Regions from separate parts of the Rhizobium pantanalense genome, predicted to be linked through region 3. Evidence: predicted binding sites of a transcription regulator. Region 3 holds the regulator's gene; each other region holds the start of a gene.

Region 1 (4,550 bases), on a different contig from region 3:
TGCATCGCTTGCCTGCATGAATGCTGTGCGCATAGGCGGGGCGGATGCCAAGATCGAGGCTCTGTCCTTTCCATTTACGGTCGCTGCCTGGAATCTCGAGCGCTGCCTGTTTCCCGAGGAAAGTGCGGCCAAGCTGCGGGAAACCGCTGCGCCGCTGATCCTGCTGTCGGAAATGGATCTGGGCATGGCCCGCATAGAGCAGCGCGATCCGACCGCGATCATCGCCGGTGAGCTCGGCATGAAGCATGCCTATGGCGTCGAGTTTCTCGAACTCAGTCTTGGCTCGGAAATCGAGCGCTCCTACTGCCGCGACGATTTCAACGAGAAGGGCTTTCATGGCAACGCATTGATGGCCTCCGTCGCCCTGAAGGATGCTTTCATGATCCGCCTGCCCGGCGAGGCTGTCTGGTTCAACGACAGCAACGAGCAGCCGCGCATAGGCGACCGCTGTGCCGTTGGCGCCGTCGTCGAGACCGAGGCTGGCCCCATGGTGGCCGTTTCGATTCACCTCGAAAGTGTTGCGACCGCTGCCTATCGCGAGCGGCAGTTGGCGGCTTTGATCGATGCCGTTGAAGCTTTAGCGCCGGGCCTGCCGATCCTGATCGGCGGCGATCTCAACACCGGCAATCACACCGGCGGCGATTATACGACCGATACGCTCTTCGCCATGGCCGAAGGCCGAGGCTTCGAGTGCCATGGCGGACCGCTCGATCAGACGAGCACGCGCCCGAGCCTGATCACGCGTTTCCCTGATCGCGCCATGAAGCTCGACTGGTTCATCACCCGCGGCTTGAAGATCGGCGAAAGCCATCTTGTTTCCTCCCTCAACGGAGAAGGCAAGCCGCTCTCCGACCACGACATGGTCGTCTGCACAATCGAAGGTTTCTCCGCCTGATCGCTGCAATCGTTAAAATGCGCTCGGTTTCATGAACTTTGCCCTTACCCGTTCCATGCGATGAGATCACAGACGCACATGGAATTTTGGGGGATTGCATGGTCTTGAAACTGATGTTGGCGAGCATGGCGGCCTTTGCCACCCGTGCCGCGCCGATCGTCCTCGCGATGCCACAGTCGAAGAGCTTTGTGGCAGGCGCCAGCAACGAAATGGAAATGAAGCCGTCGCCGATCGAACCCTCCTGGGTTTTGTCCGGTAATCCGGTTGCCCGCATCGCCGAGCACTCGCGCGGGCAGGACGATGCCGCAATGACGGCGCTGTGGGATTGCACCGCTGGCGAGTTCCGCTGGTATTTCGGCTGGGACGAAACGGTGATGATCCTCGAAGGCGAGGTGCATATCACCACGGAAGACGGCGTCGAGCGGACGCTCAGCGCCGGCGATGTCGCTTATTTTGCCGGCGGCACTTGGGCGACATGGCGCATCGATCGCTATCTGCGCAAGGTTGCCTTTCTGCGCAAGCCGTTCCCGAAGCCTCTGACCATGGCTTATCGCCTGCGCAACTTCGTCCGTCAGGGCGGCGCACAAGGCCTTGCTGCCTAAGCGGGCCACTTGAAAGAAGCCATTGAATAGCCGTTGCGTTTGCATGCGGGCCGACCTACATCTGTCCGCAAATTCGAGCGAGGGTTGACTATGGCTGGTATCAAGAATGTTGCGGTCCAGATGGACCATGTGAAAAGCATCAACATTGCGGGTGACTCCACCTTCGCCATGAGCCTCGAGGCGCAGAACCGGGGCTACAAGCTCTTCCACTATACGCCGGAGCGGCTGAGCATGCGCGACGGCAAGATCTATGCCTCCGTCGAGCCGATGATCCTGCGCGATGTCAAGGGCGATCACTTCGAGCTCGGCGAACCCGAGCGCGTCGATCTCTCCACCATGGACGTGGTGCTGCTGCGCCAGGACCCGCCCTTCGACATGGCCTATATCACCTCGACGCATCTGCTCGAGCGCATCCACCCGAAGACGCTCGTCGTCAACGATCCGGCCTGGGTGCGCAATTCGCCGGAAAAGATCTTCGTCACCGAATTCGCCGATCTCATGCCGAAGACACTGATCACCCGCGATCCGGCTGAAATCCGTCGTTTCCGCGATGAGATGGGCGACATCATCCTGAAGCCGCTTTACGGCAATGGCGGCGCCGGCGTCTTCCACTCGACGCGTGACGACCGCAATCTCTCGTCTCTCCTCGAAATGTTCGGTCAGCTCTTCCGCGAACCCTTCATCGCCCAGCAATATCTGCCCGACGTGCGCAAGGGCGACAAGCGCATCATCCTCGTCGATGGCGAGGCTGTCGGCGCGATCAACCGCGTGCCGGCCGAGCATGACGCCCGCTCCAACATGCATGTCGGCGGTCGCGCCGAAGCGACCGAGCTGACGGCGCGCGAGAAGGAAATCTGCGAGCGCATTGGACCGGCCCTGAAGGAGCGCGGCTTCCTGCTCGTCGGCATCGACGTCATCGGCGACTATATGACCGAGATCAACGTGACGTCGCCGACCGGCATCCGGGAAGTCAAGCGCTTCGGCGGCGCCGATATCGCCAGCCTGCTCTGGGATGCGATCGAAGCCAAGCGAGCCTGATCGGCAGTTCCCGCCACGCTTTCAGTTGAATGATCTATTCACCCCCAACATATCGATGATTTCGACATGTTGGGGGTGAATTTTTTGTTCGTTTATTGTTCTTGTTTCATTCCTTGTCTTGTGTCAGATTGCAACCCGAAGTTTGCTGATCGGGGCACGTACGGCAAACGGCTTCGGTGACAGGGGATAGGGTATGGTGGCGCGCGTCAGTACGGTGGCGTTTCAGGGCATTGAGGGCGTACCCGTCGAAGTGCAGGTGATGATCGCGCCGGGCAAGGTGCTGATGCATATCGTCGGTCTGCCGGACAAGGCGGTGGCCGAGAGCCGGGAACGGGTTCAGGCGGCGCTGCACGCCTCCGGCCTTGCTTTGCCGCCGAAGAAGGTCACCGTCAATCTCGCGCCGGCGGACCTGCCCAAGGAGGGCAGCCACTTCGATCTTGCGATCGCGCTCGGCCTGATGGCGGCGCTCGGCGCGATCCCCGCCGATGCCCTGTCGTCCTACACCGTCATCGGCGAACTCAATCTCGACGGTACGATCGCGCCCGTTGCCGGTGCGCTTCCCGCCGCGATCGCCGCCAATGCCATGGGCAAGGGGCTGATCTGCCCGGCCGAAAGCGGACCGGAAGCGGCCTGGGCCGGCAAGGAGATCGATATTCTGGCGCCGCGCAGCCTGATCGCGCTCGCCAACCACTTTCGCGGCACGCAGGTCCTGTCGCGGCCGGAGCCATCCGTTCGCGCCGGTGCCGCCAATCTGCCTGACCTCGCCGATATCAAGGGCCAGGAAAGCGCCAAGCGCGCCCTGGAAGTGGCGGCCGCCGGCGGCCATAATCTGCTTTTCGTCGGGCCTCCCGGCTCCGGCAAGTCGATGCTCGCCTCGCGCCTGCCGTCGATCCTGCCGCCCTTGTCGACGAATGAACTGCTGGAAGTGTCGATGATCCATTCGATCGCCGGTCAGCTTTCCGGCGGCAAGCTCTCGGACCGGCGGCCTTATCGCGCGCCGCATCATTCCGCCACTATGGCGGCGCTCGTCGGTGGCGGCTTTCGCGCTCGGCCAGGCGAAGTGTCGCTCGCCCACCACGGCATTCTGTTCCTTGACGAACTACCGGAGTTTTCCCCGCAGGCGCTCGATGCGCTGCGCCAACCGCTGGAAACCGGCGAATGCATCATCGCCAGAGCGAACCACCGTGTCTCCTATCCGGCCGGCATCCAGCTCGTGGCGGCGATGAACCCCTGCCGCTGCGGCATGGCCGGAGAGCCGGGTCACACCTGCGCCCGCGGGCCGCGCTGCGCTTCCGATTATCAGGGCCGTATTTCCGGACCGTTGCTCGATCGTATCGATATCCGCATCGACGTGCCGGCGGTCTCCGCCGCCGACCTGATCCGGCCGACAGCCTCGGAAAGCAGTGCCGATGTCGCGCTCCGCGTCGCCCGTGCCCGCGAACGGCAGCGGGAGCGCTTCGAACGAGCCGGCATGAAGGATGTCAGCACCAACGCCCGCTGCTCGACCGCGATGATCGAAACCATCGCCGAACCGGATGCCGCCGGCCTGCAATTGCTGCGCGACGCGGCCGAGAAGATGAAATTCTCCGCCCGCGGCTATCATCGCATTCTCAAGGTCGCACGAACACTTGCCGATCTCGACGACAAATCGACCGTCGGACGCATCCACCTTGCCGAAGCCATCTCCTATCGCATCGCCGGAGAGCGGCTGACCGCGCACGCCTGACAATTCGAGACTCTGCTGCACCCGATCGTCTCCAGCCTGCCTAAATGAAAAAAGGGGCGCCGCAGCACCCCTTTCCCAATTAGTTGCTGCCGTTGGTTCAGCCTCCAAGACCCTCGAATAGCGCCGTCGAAAGGTAGCGCTCGGCGAAGGACGGTATGACAACGACGATGGTCTTGCCTTCGTTTTCGGGACGCTGGCCGATCTTGATAGCCGCCGTGAGCGCCGCGCCGGAGGAAATACCGACCGGCACGCCTTCGAGCTTGGCGACGAGCCGGGCTTGCTGAAACGC
Region 2 (4,550 bases), on a different contig from region 3:
CAACGTTCTCATCAACGAGCGCATCCGCGAAGAAACCCGCAAGGGCCGCGGCGCCTTCGCCGCCATCGATAACGGCTTCAAGAAGGCTTATTCGACGATCATCGACGGCAACATGACGGCGCTGATCGCCGCCGCCATCCTGTTCTACTTCGGCTCCGGCCCGGTTCGCGGCTTTGCCGTGACCATGGGTCTCGGCCTCATCATCTCAATGTTCACCTCCGTCGCCTTCGTGCGTGTCGTAATGATCGCCATCACCCGTCGCCGCAAGCTGAAGGTGATCAACATCAGGCCGCTGATCCCCTTCAGCCCCTATGACAAGCACATCCAGTTCATGAAGGCCCGCTTCTTCGGCGTCACGGTCTCGGCGATCCTGTCGCTCGCCTCGGTGGTCCTGTTCATCCATCCGGGCCTTAACTACGGCGTCGATTTCCGCGGCGGCATCCAGATGTCGGTCAAGACCAAGGACGCGGCCGATCTGGCGACGTTCCGCGAGGGCCTGAATACGCTCGGCCTTGGCGAAATCGCACTGCAGTCCTTCGGCGACAACAACAGCCTCCTTGTCCGCGCCCAGCGCCAGGACGGCGGCGAAGAGGCGCAGACGGCGGCAGTGACCAAGCTCAAGGCCGAAATCGTCAAGATCGACCCGAGTGCGACCATCGAAGGCACCGATGTCATCGGTCCGAAGGTTTCAGGCGAGCTTGCCTGGGCCGGCATCCTATCGGTCGTGATCGCCAGCCTGGCGATGCTGTTCTACATCTGGTATCGCTTCGAATGGCCGTTCGCGGTTGGCGCCATCGTGACGCTGGTGCTCGACGTCACCAAGGCGATCGGCTTCTTCGCGATCACCGGCCTCGATTTCAACCTGACGGCCATCGCCGCGATCCTGACGCTTGTGGGATATTCGGTGAACGACAAAGTCGTGGTCTATGACCGCATGCGTGAAAACATGCGGCTCTACAAATCGATGCCGCTGCGCGACATCATCGACAAGTCGATCAATGAGACCCTGGCGCGAAGCCTATACACCAATGCCACCGCCTTCCTGGCGCTGGTGCCGATGGCAATCTGGGGCGGCAGCGCCGTCTCCAGCTTCGCGATCCCGATGGTGTTCGGCATTCTCGTTGCCGGCGCCTCGTCGGTCTTCATCGCGGCGCCGATCCTGCTGTTCCTCGGCGACTGGCGCCGCCGTCATGCCAAGCCGGTTGCCAATGATACGGCATCGACAGACGGCAAGTCAGGTAAGGACAACAAGCAGATTCCTGCCGCATAATAAATGAAAAGAGGACATGCCCGGCTTCCGGGGCATGTCCTCCGCCCGCCCTACGAAATCGGCGGCATATGCAAAGGCAAGCCCGGACGCGGCGCGGTAATCTTTTCCACGACACCGTTTTCCTGCTCGCTGACGAGCAGATGTTTGCCGTCGACGGTAAAGGCGATATTGGCTGGCCGTCCGCCATCCGTACGGATATGGCCGGCCATTTTTCCCTCGGCGTCCACCATGGAAATCTCACCCAGGCCGTACATGGCGCAATACAGCATGCCACTGCGATCAAAAGCGAGGCCGACCGGCCCGCGCAGCGCGTTCACGGCGGGCGATGTCATCGACTGGACAAACATTTCCTGCCTACCGCCAACGACCTGCCGATAGATTTTTCCGGTCAGTGTTTCACTATAATAGAGCAATCCATCGGCATCGAAGGCAATGCCGCTCGCAAAGAGCAGACCGGCAGCCAGGACCCGGATGACTCGTCCCTCGGCCGGATCGATCTGATAGACGCAGCCATTGTAAGCCGCCTTGAAGAAATCAGGATGGATATGGCCGCCTTCGAGAAGATTGGCAAGACGGATGCCAGAATCAGTCATGTAAAGCAGACCGTCGGGTCCGAAAGCGAGTGCATTCGGATGCAGAAAGGGACCATCCGCGCTACCCTCGATGACTTGCAGCACGCGGCCTTGCGCCGATAATCTGACAAGGGAATTCTCCGGGCCATTGGCTACCCAGAAACATCCGTCACCATCGACCGCAATCCCCATCGGCCGGCCGCCGACCCGGCAAAGTTCCTGCGGTACGCCGCTTGCGTTGAAAAGTTTCAGACAGCGACGACTGGCATCCATTTCCACCACCGCCAGGCGGCCGTCCGGCAAAGCCACGAGGCCGCTAGGCAGACGCAGCCCGGTGGCAATCGTTTCGTTCATGTTTTGAAACCTTCATTCTACGCATTACGAAGCCCCAAAAACTCAAAATGCTGCGCCGAAATGATACATAAGCACGAAGAAGGCCCTTTTCGAGCCGGGCGAGTGCAAATCCCTATAAGATTCTTGCGCCGGAGGTCACATCCCCGTGCGGGCCTGTTCATCTTGACAGGCTTTGGCGATTCGGAACATCCATAGAACGTCCTTATATTTTGCGCTTGCGATTCGCCGCATGTCGCGCTCCGCCTGCCGTCGGAGGTACTCAGGAGAGTTGATGACCGCCGCCTATCTGGAAAAGCTGAACCCGGAGCAACGGCTGGCGGTGGAACATGGCACGAGCGGTGACGGCCATATTGCCGGCCCGTTGCTCGTCATTGCCGGGGCCGGCTCCGGCAAGACGAATACACTCGCCCATCGCGTCGCGCATCTGATCGTTAGAGGTGCGGACCCGCGCCGCATCCTGTTGATGACCTTCTCGCGCCGCGCTGCCGCCGAGATGGGCCGTCGCGTCGAGCGGATCTGCCGCGAGGTGCTGGGCGCGAATGCCGGCATTAACGCCGACGCACTCGCATGGAGCGGCACGTTCCACGGCATCGGCGCACGTCTGCTCAGGGACTATGCCGAGCAGATCGGCATCGATCCGGCCTTCACGATCCACGATCGGGAAGACAGCGCCGACCTGATGAATCTTGCGCGCCATGATCTCGGCTTCTCGAAGACGGAGAACCGCTTCCCGACCAAGGCGACATGCCTCGCCATCTATTCACGCTCGGTCAATGCGGAAGCGCCGCTCGACGGCGTGCTGCGGGATTACTTCCCGTGGTGCGCCACGTGGGAGCAGCAGCTACGCGATCTTTTCGCCTCTTACGTCGAGGCGAAACAGGCGCAGAACGTGCTCGATTACGATGACCTGCTGCTCTATTGGGCGCATATGCTGCAGGAGCCGCTGATCGCTGAGGATATCGGCAGTCGCTTCGACCATGTGCTCGTCGACGAATATCAGGACACAAACCGGCTGCAGTCCTCCATTCTGCTGGCTCTCAAGCCCGATGGTCGCGGGCTGACCGTCGTCGGTGACGATGCGCAGTCGATCTATTCCTTCCGCGCCGCGACCGTGCGCAACATTCTCGATTTCCCCAAGGCTTTCACGCCCTCGGCCGATATCGTGACGCTCGACCGCAATTACCGCTCGACGCAGCCGATCCTTGCTGCCGCCAACGCCGTGATCGATCTCGCCTCGGAGCGCTTCACCAAGAACCTGCGCACCGAGCGGCAAAGCACGGAACGGCCGCGGCTGGTGACGGTGCGCGACGAGGCCGATCAGGCGCGCTACATCGCCGACCAGATACTGGAAAATCGCGAGGGCGGCGTAAGGCTGAAGCAACAGGCAGTGCTATTCCGCACCTCCAGCCATAGCGGGCCGCTGGAAGTGGAACTCACCCGGCGCAACATTCCCTTCGTCAAGTTCGGTGGGCTGAAATTCCTCGACAGCGCCCATGTCAAAGACATGCTGGCGGCGCTGCGCTTCGCCCAGAACCCGCGCGATCGCGTGGCGGGCTTCCGCCTGATGCAGCTCCTGCCCGGCGTCGGGCCTTCCACCGCGCAGCGCATACTCGACCAGATCGGCGAAGAGGCAAGCCCGATCACGGCGCTCACCGAACTCCCGCCGCCACCGCGCACGGGGGACGACTGGACCGCCTTTGTCGAGACGATGCGGGAGATCAAAAGCGGTAAGGCCGGATGGCCGGCGGAAATCGGCCTGGTTCGCCAATGGTATGAGCCTCATCTGGAGCGCGCGCATGAAGATGCCGCAACCCGCCAGGCCGATCTCGTCCAGCTCGAACAGATCGCCGCCGGTTACGGCTCGCGCGAGCGTTTCCTTACGGAGCTGACGCTCGATCCACCGGACGCCACCAGCGACCAGGCCGGTGTGCCGCTGCTCGACGAAGACTATCTGATCCTATCAACCATCCATTCCGCCAAGGGCCAGGAATGGACGAAGGTCTTCATCCTCAACGCCGTCGACGGCTGCATTCCCGCCGATCTCGCAGTCGGATCATCGGCTGAGATCGAGGAGGAACGGCGGCTGCTCTATGTCGCGATGACGCGGGCGAAGGACAATCTCGATCTCGTCATTCCGCAGCGCTTCTTCGTGCACGGCCAACATGCGCAGGGCGACAAGCATGTCTTCGCCTCGCGCACCCGCTTCATTCCCGCCACGTTGCTGCAGTTTTTTGAGGTCTGCGGCTGGCCGCAGGCGCGTGCCGAAAGCGCCGCCGCCGTCCGGGCGCGGGAGGTACGCGTCGATGTGGGCGCGCGGATGCGGGGCATGTGGCGATGAGTTGCAGCAATTGAGG
Region 3 (4,550 bases):
TGTTCTTATAAAGGGCACCAATATCAATAACACTCGGGCCGATGGTTCCGGTCTTGACCGGCAGGTCCACCGTCTTTTCGCCCCAAGTTAGTTTCGCGCTTTGTTCCGTCATGCTGATCCTCCAAGATTTGGCGGGATTGACGCCATAAAAAGCGCCAAAAGGTTAAGCGACTACCGACTAGCTATATGATCCAGAGCCTAATGCCAAGTTATCCTAACGCTGAATTGTGCAATGCAGTATCAACTTTTGGGCACTGCAGAAGCGTCCTTTCCTATGCTAGGCCGGGAAACCGGCCCAATTGAGCTTTGTTCCGCCGATTTCAGTTGAATTCACTGTGTGGTGACGGCACAAATCGCGCAGAAGCTGTAGTTTGGCGCGGGGACAGTCAACGAGTGCCTAATTTGGAGGCATCCGACCAGCAGGAAGAAAGCAGGGACGTTATCGCGTCCCCGCAAGGTCGCGCCTTTTCCACCACGATTACCCCTAGCGCCAAAGCGCGACAATGGGAACGAACACAGGATCAGGCGCCGCTGACGGCGCGTTTCCTGCGTGTTGCGAAGCATCTTGGCACCGCTGTCCTCGGCTTGATTGCGGAGGAGGCGGCTCATGGCCGCGCTGTTCTTTTCGCACCCATCTACATGGGGTTGGGTGCGATTACCTGGTTCGAGGCGCAATCCGATCCGCCCCCGCAGGCGGTTTTCGCAGGTCTCGTTCTGTTCGCCTTGGGCTTTTTTCTAAAGCGCGATGCGGGCAAGCTGCTTCACCATACTCTTTTCGCCAGTATGCTCATCTGCCTGGGCATGGCGCTGGCGCAATGGGAAAGCTGGCGGGTTTCCACCGTGATGCTCGACTCGGCCGTGACGACGACCGTGACTGGGCAGATCGAACGGCGGGAATCCTACGACAACGGACGCTGGCGCTATGTCGTCCGCGTCGAGGCAACGGAAAAGCCTTCTATTCGCCGCGTGCCGCAACGGGCTACGATTTTCGTGCGCAAGCAGGCGGAGCCGTTCGATTTGGGTGATCGGATCCAGGGCAGGGCGCGCCTGACGCCTCCGGCGGGACCGGCATTGACCGGCCTTAACGATTTTGCCTTCAGCTCATATTTCAACGGCATCGGCGCGAACGGCTTTGCCTACGGAACGCCGGAATTATTATCTCCATCCAGTGATAATTCTGCTGGCTCGTTATTGGACGCCGCTGATATCTGGCTCGCGGGCCTGCGCAACAGCATAGGTGACAGGATCAGGCAAACTCTGCCTGGAGATAGCGGCGCCTTTGCAGCAGCACTTGTCACCGATGAGAGACGTGCGATCTCGAAGGATACGACCGAGGCCCTAAGAATTGCTGGCCTGACCCACATCATTGCAATTTCCGGCCTGAACATGGCGTTGTCGGCCGGCATTTTCTACATCGGCCTACGCTACTTGTTCAGCCTGTTTCCCGGTGTCGCGCAGGCTTGGCCGACCAAGAAGTTCGCAGCTCTCGGCGCGCTTCTCACTGTAACGGCCTATTATCTCATCTCCGGCTTCGGCGTATCCGCCGAGCGTGCCTTCATCATGATGGCGATCATGCTCGTGGCCGTGCTTTTCGATCGGCCATCGATCAGCCTGCGCAACGTCGCACTTTCGGCCATTATCATTCTTGTACTGTCGCCGTCGCAAGTGCTCGGCCCGAGTTTCCAGATGTCCTATGCGGCGACGCTGGCGCTGGTGTCGGGATATTCGCTGTGGAAGCGGCGGCGGCATCGCGAAAACATTTTGCCGCGCGTCCGTCTATTAAGTCCGCTATTGTTCGTCATGCGCTTCTTCGCAGGCGTGACGTCGACCTCGTTCATCGGCGGCGCGTCGACAGCCATCTTCTCGATCGAGCATTTTCACCGGTTGGCGACATACGGACTCGCCGCCAATCTCGCGGCTATGCCCATCGTCTCCTTTGTCGTCATGCCATTCGGCATGGCGGCGATGCTGCTCATGCCGCTCGGTCTCGACGGACCTTTCTGGAAAGTCACCGGAGAGGGACTGGAGCTCGTCATCGTGATCGCGAGAACCGTAGCTGGTTGGGGAGGCGACATTACCTTCGGCCGCCAGCCGGCCTGGCTGATGCCGACATTCATTATCGGCTTCCTGATCATGAGCATATTGCGGACCCGGCTTCGCCATCTGGGCCTGCTATTATCACTCTTGTCCATAGGCTTGGCGGCATTCGGATCCGGCATACCGAAACCCGACCTGATGATCTCCGAAGATGGCGTCCTGGTCGCCTTGCGCCAGGACGATATACTCGCGACCAATCGCGAGAGACCGCAGGCCTTCATTTTCGAACAATGGCAAAAGGCATTGGTTGCGGCGGAACATCAGCCTCCGACCATGCTCCCTGCCGACAACCGACTTCCACAAATCGGCAAGGCAGATCGCCATAAGCGATTGAACAGTGAAGAACAGAAGGCTGTCCGCACGGCAATGGAGGAGGCCCTGGACCGCACCATGCAGGGCAGTTTCGCCTGCCAGAAAGGAGCATGGTGCGCAGCCATCCTCGAAAACGGCGCGATATTGGTCACCATCGAGAACGCAGCCTATCTACCCTCTGCCTGCGATATGGCGAATATCGTCGTAACGCCAATCCGATTGCGGTTGAACTACTGCCGTTCCGGAGCAATGCTCATAACGGGTGCGACATTGCGTAAAACCGGCTCCATCGAAATGATACTTACCGCAGACAAGCCCATTATCTCAGCCGCATTCGAGAACCCGCAACGTCCATGGACCAGGCATCGAATTTATAATTGGCGCACAGGCACATTCGACGCGCCAATTGCGCCAGCGTCACCCGTCGTCGACAATTCACCGGTCAGTGATAGCGACGAATAAGGCCCACGAGCTTGCCCTGAACTTTGACCCGGTCCGGCCCAAAGATGCGGGTTTCATAGGCCGGGTTTGCGGCTTCGAGCGCGATGGAGGCACCCTTGCGGCGGAAGCGCTTCAGTGTCGCTTCTTCATCGTCGACGAGTGCAACGACGATATCGCCGGGATTGGCCGTCGTCGAATTGCGGATAATGACCGTATCGCCGTCGAAAATTCCGGCGTCGATCATCGAATCCCCTCGAACTTCAAGCGCATAATGTTCGCCCGAGCCGAGCATGTCGGCGGGAACGGTGATGTCGTGCGTATTGTTCTGGATGGCCGAGATCGGAACGCCAGCAGCGATGCGGCCCATCACCGGCACCGACGCCGAGCTATTGTGATCGTCATTTGCCACCTTCGACGGAGCGGGCGGGGCAACGGACTGCGGCTTGCCGAGGCTGCCCTCGATGACGCTCGGTGAAAAGCCTCGGCGCTGCTGCAGGCTCGGATTATAGGCGTCGGGAAGCTTGATGACTTCGAGCGCTCTGGCCCGGTTCGGCAGCCGGCGGATGAAGCCTCGCTCCTCCAGCGCCGTGATCAGGCGATGAATACCGGATTTCGATGCCAGATCCAATGCATCCTTCATCTCGTCGAAAGATGGCGGAACACCGGATTCCTTCATGCGTTCGTGAATGAACAGAAGCAGTTCCTGCTGCTTGCGCGTCAACATCGTCTTGGAACCCCAGAATCAAGAAAAGCTGTGAAACAAATCCAGAACGGACACTATATGTTCCATATGTGTTCCGCAAGTGCTTAAATTTCGGTAAAGCCTTGTGAGGTCAGTTAAATAATTACCATTTGCGAATGGATCGGCTCGGAACATCGGGGCGCTGTATCTGCGTTAACCCACAGAAAAATAAGGGAAATGCCGCTCTACTCGCTTCCGCGACTTTGTCGTTCAGCCCGTGCGCCGAGCATTTGGACGAACGTGCCGCGCGACTGCATGAGCCGGCCATGGCAGAGAATCAGCAATCACGTTTGCGAGATTGCCTTCGATCCATGTCGTGTGCTCCGGGTGTTCCATGCTTCCATCTTGAATTGCGCGGGCGATGGGCGCAAATCTGCTTCCGCAAGCAAACAGGAGAAGCCATGATTTCGTCTCCGCATCCGCTGGATCATCTCGTGCTGCCGACCGTCAACATCGCTCTGGCACGCGAACGCCTCGGCAAGCTCGGTTTCACGGTGGCTCCGGATGCGTGCCACCCCTTTGGCACGCAGAATGCCTGCGTCTTCCTTGCCGATAAAACCTATCTCGAACCTCTGGGCGTCGCATCTCCGGAGCAATGCGAGAAGAGCATCGTGGATGGCAATGTTTTCGTCGCGCGCGACCAGGCTTATCGTTTCCGGGTGGGGGAGGATGGCTTCTCGGCCGTGGTATTCGGTACGGATGACGCGGTGGTGGATGATAAGCGTTTCAAAGCAGCTGCTATTTCGGCGGGTCGAATGCTGGATTTTTCGCGTCCGATGAAGATGCCGGATGGAACGGAAACCACGGCCGGCTTTCGTCTTGCTTTCGCCGCAGATCTGCGTGCGCCGGATTTTCTCGCTTTCTGCTGTCAGCGCGTCAATCCGCTGCCGGCTGACCGCGGCGTGCTCGAGCGTCACGAGAACGGCGTGACTGGTATCGCGCGGGTAGCGCTTTGCAC
Region 4 (4,550 bases), on a different contig from region 3:
GTCAGCTGCTCGTCAGCGAGCAGGATGACGCGCGGACGCATAACATGATCGCTGCCCGACAGACGCGCCACGGGATCGCCGAGCCAGCGCACGAGGCCATCGGCGCTGATCGCGAGATCGCCATTGCCGGCGGCATGCAGGCGTGCAGCACGTGCCTCGAATTCCAGCGCCAGCGCCTTCTGCGAGGCCGTCTGGACGGCCTTGGCATCCGGGCCTTCGGTCCCTGCGATAGGCGTGAACCGGAATCCGGTCAACTGTCCCACATGATGTCCCTCGACGAAGACATCTCCATTCACACTGATTTCAGCTTCCAGCATCGCATTCTCTCTCAGGCGCTTCATGAGCACAGATGTCCTGCGATCAACAAAGCGTTTCGTCAACCTCTCATGTAACGCGTCGGACAATCGATCTTCGATTTCCCGCGTCTTTTCTTGCCAGTGTGTCGGATCGGCAAGCCAGCCGGGCCGGTTCGACACATAGGTCCAAGTCCTTATCTGCGCAATTCGCGCCGAAAGCGTGTCGATCTCGCCATCCGTCCGATCGGCGCGGTGCACCTGTTCGGCCAGGAAATCCTCTTTCACCGTGCCATAGCGCACGAGATCGGAAAAGAGGGCGGCAATGAGATCGGCGTGCTGGGCAGGCGTGATGCGCCGATAGTCGGGAAGCGCACAGGCCTCCCATAATTTCTCAACCCGAGCCGGGTTGCTGGCAAGATCGACTATCTCCAGATCGCGTGACAGATATTCCAACGCCTGCTGGTCTACCGCAGGCAGCGCCCGCGTCAAGCCCTGCACGCGAGGCGCGTCTTCCAAACTTGCACGCAACGCCGCGATCGAAGCGAAATCCAGATCCTTGCTGCGCCATTGCAGCACCTTGACCATGTCGAATTCGTGTCCCTCGATCCGGCGAACCAGCTCGTCGTCGAAGGGATCGACCTGTCCCGTCACGCCGAAAGTGCCATCCTTGAGATGACGGCCGGCGCGACCGGCGATCTGGCCGAGCTCGCCCGGATTAAGGTTGCGGAACTGATAGCCGTCGAATTTGCGGTCCTGGGCGAAGGCGACATGATCGACATCGAGGTTAAGACCCATGCCGATCGCATCGGTGGCAACCAGATATTCGACATCGCCGGCCTGATAGAGCGCCACCTGCGCGTTGCGGGTACGCGGGCTGAGCGCGCCAAGCACGACGGCCGCGCCACCACGCTGGCGGCGGATAAGCTCCGCGATTGCATAAACCTCGTCGGCGGAAAAGGCGACGATAGCGGTGCGCTGCGGCAGCCGCGTGATCTTCTTTTGCCCGGCGTAGAAGAGATGCGACAGCCTGGGCCGCTCTAGCACCGTGATCCCAGGCAGAAGTTGCTCGAGAATGGGCCGCATCGTGCCAGCGCCGAGCAGCAGGGTTTCGTCCCGGCCGCGCAGATGCAGAATACGATCGGTGAAGATGTGCCCGCGCTCCAGATCGCCGGCAAGCTGCACCTCGTCGATGGCGACGAAGGAGGCTCGCGTCTCGCGCGGCATGGCCTCGACGGTGCAGACGGAATAGCGCGCATTGGGCGGCGATATCTTTTCCTCGCCGGTCACGAGCGCGACATTGTGTGCCCCGACCTTTTCGACGACGCGCGTATAGACCTCGCGGGCAAGCAGCCGCAACGGCAGGCCGATCACGCCGCTGCCGTGTGCCACCATGCGCTCGATGGCATAATGGGTTTTGCCGGTATTGGTCGGTCCGAGCACCGCGGTTACGCCGCGTCCGCTCAGGATCATGGGCTGCGAAGTCTGAGTCATAGGTCCGTGCATGGGCGAGAAACTACCGTCTTCCGATCAGCATGTTCCTCCTGGAGGAAACGAACAGATGACGACCATATGTGACAAAGGCAAGACCCGAATGAAAAAACAGATACGACAACAACCGATTTCATATTTGATCGCCTCAACCATAAGATACATTTCGACTGCATCCCATGCGAGTCCCGGCGATTCCGGAACAGCTTGAGAACGAATCGGAGACGAATCGCTGACTCCGCTGCGTTCCTTATTTGTTCACGACTACATATGGATTTCAATGAAAAGATTCACACCAAATGCTGAATCTTGTTTGCACAGCTTTTCCAAGGCAAAAGGAGTCGAGCGGCGAATGCTCAGCCAGCGAAATTTCGAAACGGATTGTGGTTAATGATCTGTAAATAATGAAGTTTCGCGTGAATCAAGTGATGGCGCTAACATCCGGACCAAAGCCGGAACGAATCGGAGACGAATCGCAGATTCCAAGCGATTCCGTTTCTGTTCTCCACAATATCTAGCGTTTCCCCGGCAGGGACATACCGGACTCTGAATGGTTGAGACCAAGATTCCGGTCGAATCTGCGATTGTGACTAACCTTTTAACGAGCGCAGCTATAATGAATCAGCAAATACACGCAAAAGCTGCAGTCCTTAACACATCGATCAAAGCCGGAACGAATCGGTGACGAATCGCGGATAGGGGCAGGTATCGCATTTGTTCACGGCTAGATATTGTATTTCGTCGGAACAGCATCGCGAAATAGCACTGCCATGAGTGGACGAGCCTCCCGCAAACCTGCCGCAAATTAACCAATCGGCCGACGAAAGCACCATCCATGCGGTCCACCTGGATTCCGCTTCGCCCTTCCCGCACCGTTGACGGTTCACCTGGAGGAGCCTCGCGGTTAACCCAAGTTCAAATAGAGAACGAATCGCCGACGAATCACGGACATCGGGCCTTTCTCGTTTCGTTCACCACAAGCCATTGTATTTTAAGCATATTTTAACCATACAAACAGATCTCCCATCCCTCCCGCAATCGCCATAAGACGTTGCCGCACGGACGTTTCCGTAGGAGTTCACGCCACTGCCTACTCGCATTTTTATTTCTTAGCCGGAACAATTATCGCGCACGCAAGTTTACATGAGCAGAATTGAGGAACTCAGCCTGTTCCCTGGAAACAGATTTGAGCTGGAGCGCTGGAAGGATAACGCCGGATCGGAAAGCGATATTGGCGTTATATTCAAGCGATGGACATCGAGGAGACACATCATGCTTGGTACGGTATTGCTTGTGATACTGATTCTGCTGCTGATCGGCGCACTACCCAGCTGGGGTTACAGCCGGGCATGGGGGTATGGTCCATCGGGTGGTCTCGGGCTTGTTCTCGTCATTGTCCTCATTCTGTTATTGATGGGACGGATCTGATCCGCAGGTTATCGTTCAAACCTCGCAACACTAGGGAGCTAACACCATGAAGAAGATCATCGTCGCAATCGCCCTCCTCGGCGCATTGGCGTCGTGCACGGCAACTGAAAAAGGCACGGCCATCGGCGCCGGTACCGGCGCGCTGATCGGCGGCGTAGCCACGCATAGCTGGGGTGGCGCCGCTGTCGGCGCAGTCGCTGGCGGCGTGGTCGGCAACCTCATCGGACGCTCGGAAGATCGTCGCGGATATTGCATCTACCGCGACCGGTATGGTCACCGTTACGAAGCTCGCTGCCGCTAAAGCCGGTGTCGCCTGACCGATCGTCCTTGACGGCCGGTCAGGACCCGCTGTGGAACAAACTCACGGAACAACCGTTCCCGCACGAAAATCGTCTTCCCGCGCCATCAACCGCGGGAAGGTGGCAGTGTTTTGAGAAAGGAACGGCACCATGGCCGCAATCATCGCAAGCATTGCAGCACTCGTGCTCATCGGCACGACTTTCTACGCCCTCGCCAGCGCGGCAAGAGCACGCGGCAAGGAAAAGCAGCAGGTTGCATTTGAAGCCGTGGTTCTGGAATTCAAGCCACGGCAGCGACAGCAGGCAAATTCAAACCGGGGATGATTGCACGCCCGTACTTGGGAACTCTTAATCCGCCCCTGGAGCCGGATAATTTTAGGTCGAGTCGTCCGAAAGCTGCCTGACACTTTTCGGCATCCCGCTCGAAATGGCCTGAAGCGGCTCAGCCTCCCGCAAGAGCTCTGAACCGCTCCATCTCATTGCCTTTACGCAGCTTCGGGGGGGGAAACCCGCCCTGCGCTTCTTCTGGAATCACTTATACGAAGAGCTGGCCGCCGTTGGCAGATATGGTCGATCCTGTGATGAAACCGGCATCGTCGCTGGCGAGGAACACCGCGATACGGGCGATTTCCTCAGGCTCGCCGAGGCGCCCAACGGGGATTTGCGGGATGATGCGCTCGTTCAGCACCTTTTCCGGGACCGCCAGCACCATCTCCGTACCGATATAGCCAGGGCAAATCGCGTTCACCGTGATGTTCTTGGCAGCCCCTTCCTGCGCCAGCGCCTTGGTAAAGCCGAGATCGCCGGCCTTGGCGGCGGAGTAGTTCGCCTGCCCCATCTGCCCCTTCTGGCCGTTGATCGAGGAGATATTGATGACGCGGCCGAAGCTGCGGTCGCGCATGCCCTGCCAGACCTGATGCGTCATGTTGAACAGGCCGGTAAGATTGGTGTTGATGACCTCGTGCCACTGCTGCGGCGTCATCTTGTGGAACATGGCGTCCCGGGTGATACCGGCATTGTTGACCAGGATGTCGACATG

What was found. Region 3 encodes LexA, which represses DNA repair genes until DNA is damaged. Its sites were predicted from a motif close to TGTTCNNNNTGTGTTCNG; they were not measured.
Region 1: the regulator LexA is predicted to act here: its motif matches at 2,621-2,638, upstream of PH558_RS10955 (YifB family Mg chelatase-like AAA ATPase).
Region 2: the regulator LexA is predicted to act here: its motif matches at 2,378-2,395, upstream of PH558_RS09500 (ATP-dependent helicase).
Region 4: the regulator LexA is predicted to act here: its motif matches at 2,029-2,046, upstream of PH558_RS12230 (helicase-related protein).

Annotation. Positions count from the first base shown of each region.
Region 1 covers NZ_JAQJCH010000003.1:311,330-315,879, reverse strand. Annotated here, with positions in the region: gene PH558_RS10970 (endonuclease/exonuclease/phosphatase family protein) at 1-895, shown strand, start outside; gene PH558_RS10965 (cupin domain-containing protein) at 994-1,497, shown strand; gene gshB (glutathione synthase) at 1,588-2,535, shown strand; gene PH558_RS10955 (YifB family Mg chelatase-like AAA ATPase) at 2,729-4,261, shown strand; gene cysK (cysteine synthase A) at 4,359-4,550, opposite strand, start outside.
Region 2 covers NZ_JAQJCH010000003.1:33,572-38,121, forward strand. Annotated here, with positions in the region: gene secD (protein translocase subunit SecD) at 1-1,270, shown strand, start outside; gene PH558_RS09495 (SMP-30/gluconolactonase/LRE family protein) at 1,321-2,196, opposite strand; gene PH558_RS09500 (ATP-dependent helicase) at 2,468-4,534, shown strand.
Region 3 covers NZ_JAQJCH010000005.1:174,091-178,640, forward strand. Annotated here, with positions in the region: gene gltA (citrate synthase) at 1-112, opposite strand, end outside; gene PH558_RS14955 (ComEC/Rec2 family competence protein) at 403-2,871, shown strand; gene lexA (transcriptional repressor LexA) at 2,852-3,574, opposite strand; gene PH558_RS14965 (VOC family protein) at 3,994-4,550, shown strand, end outside.
Region 4 covers NZ_JAQJCH010000004.1:107,178-111,727, forward strand. Annotated here, with positions in the region: gene PH558_RS12230 (helicase-related protein) at 1-1,787, opposite strand, end outside; gene PH558_RS12235 (DUF3309 family protein) at 3,057-3,212, shown strand; gene PH558_RS12240 (YMGG-like glycine zipper-containing protein) at 3,259-3,513, shown strand; gene PH558_RS12245 (hypothetical protein) at 3,662-3,835, shown strand; gene phbB (beta-ketoacyl-ACP reductase) at 4,047-4,550, opposite strand, start outside.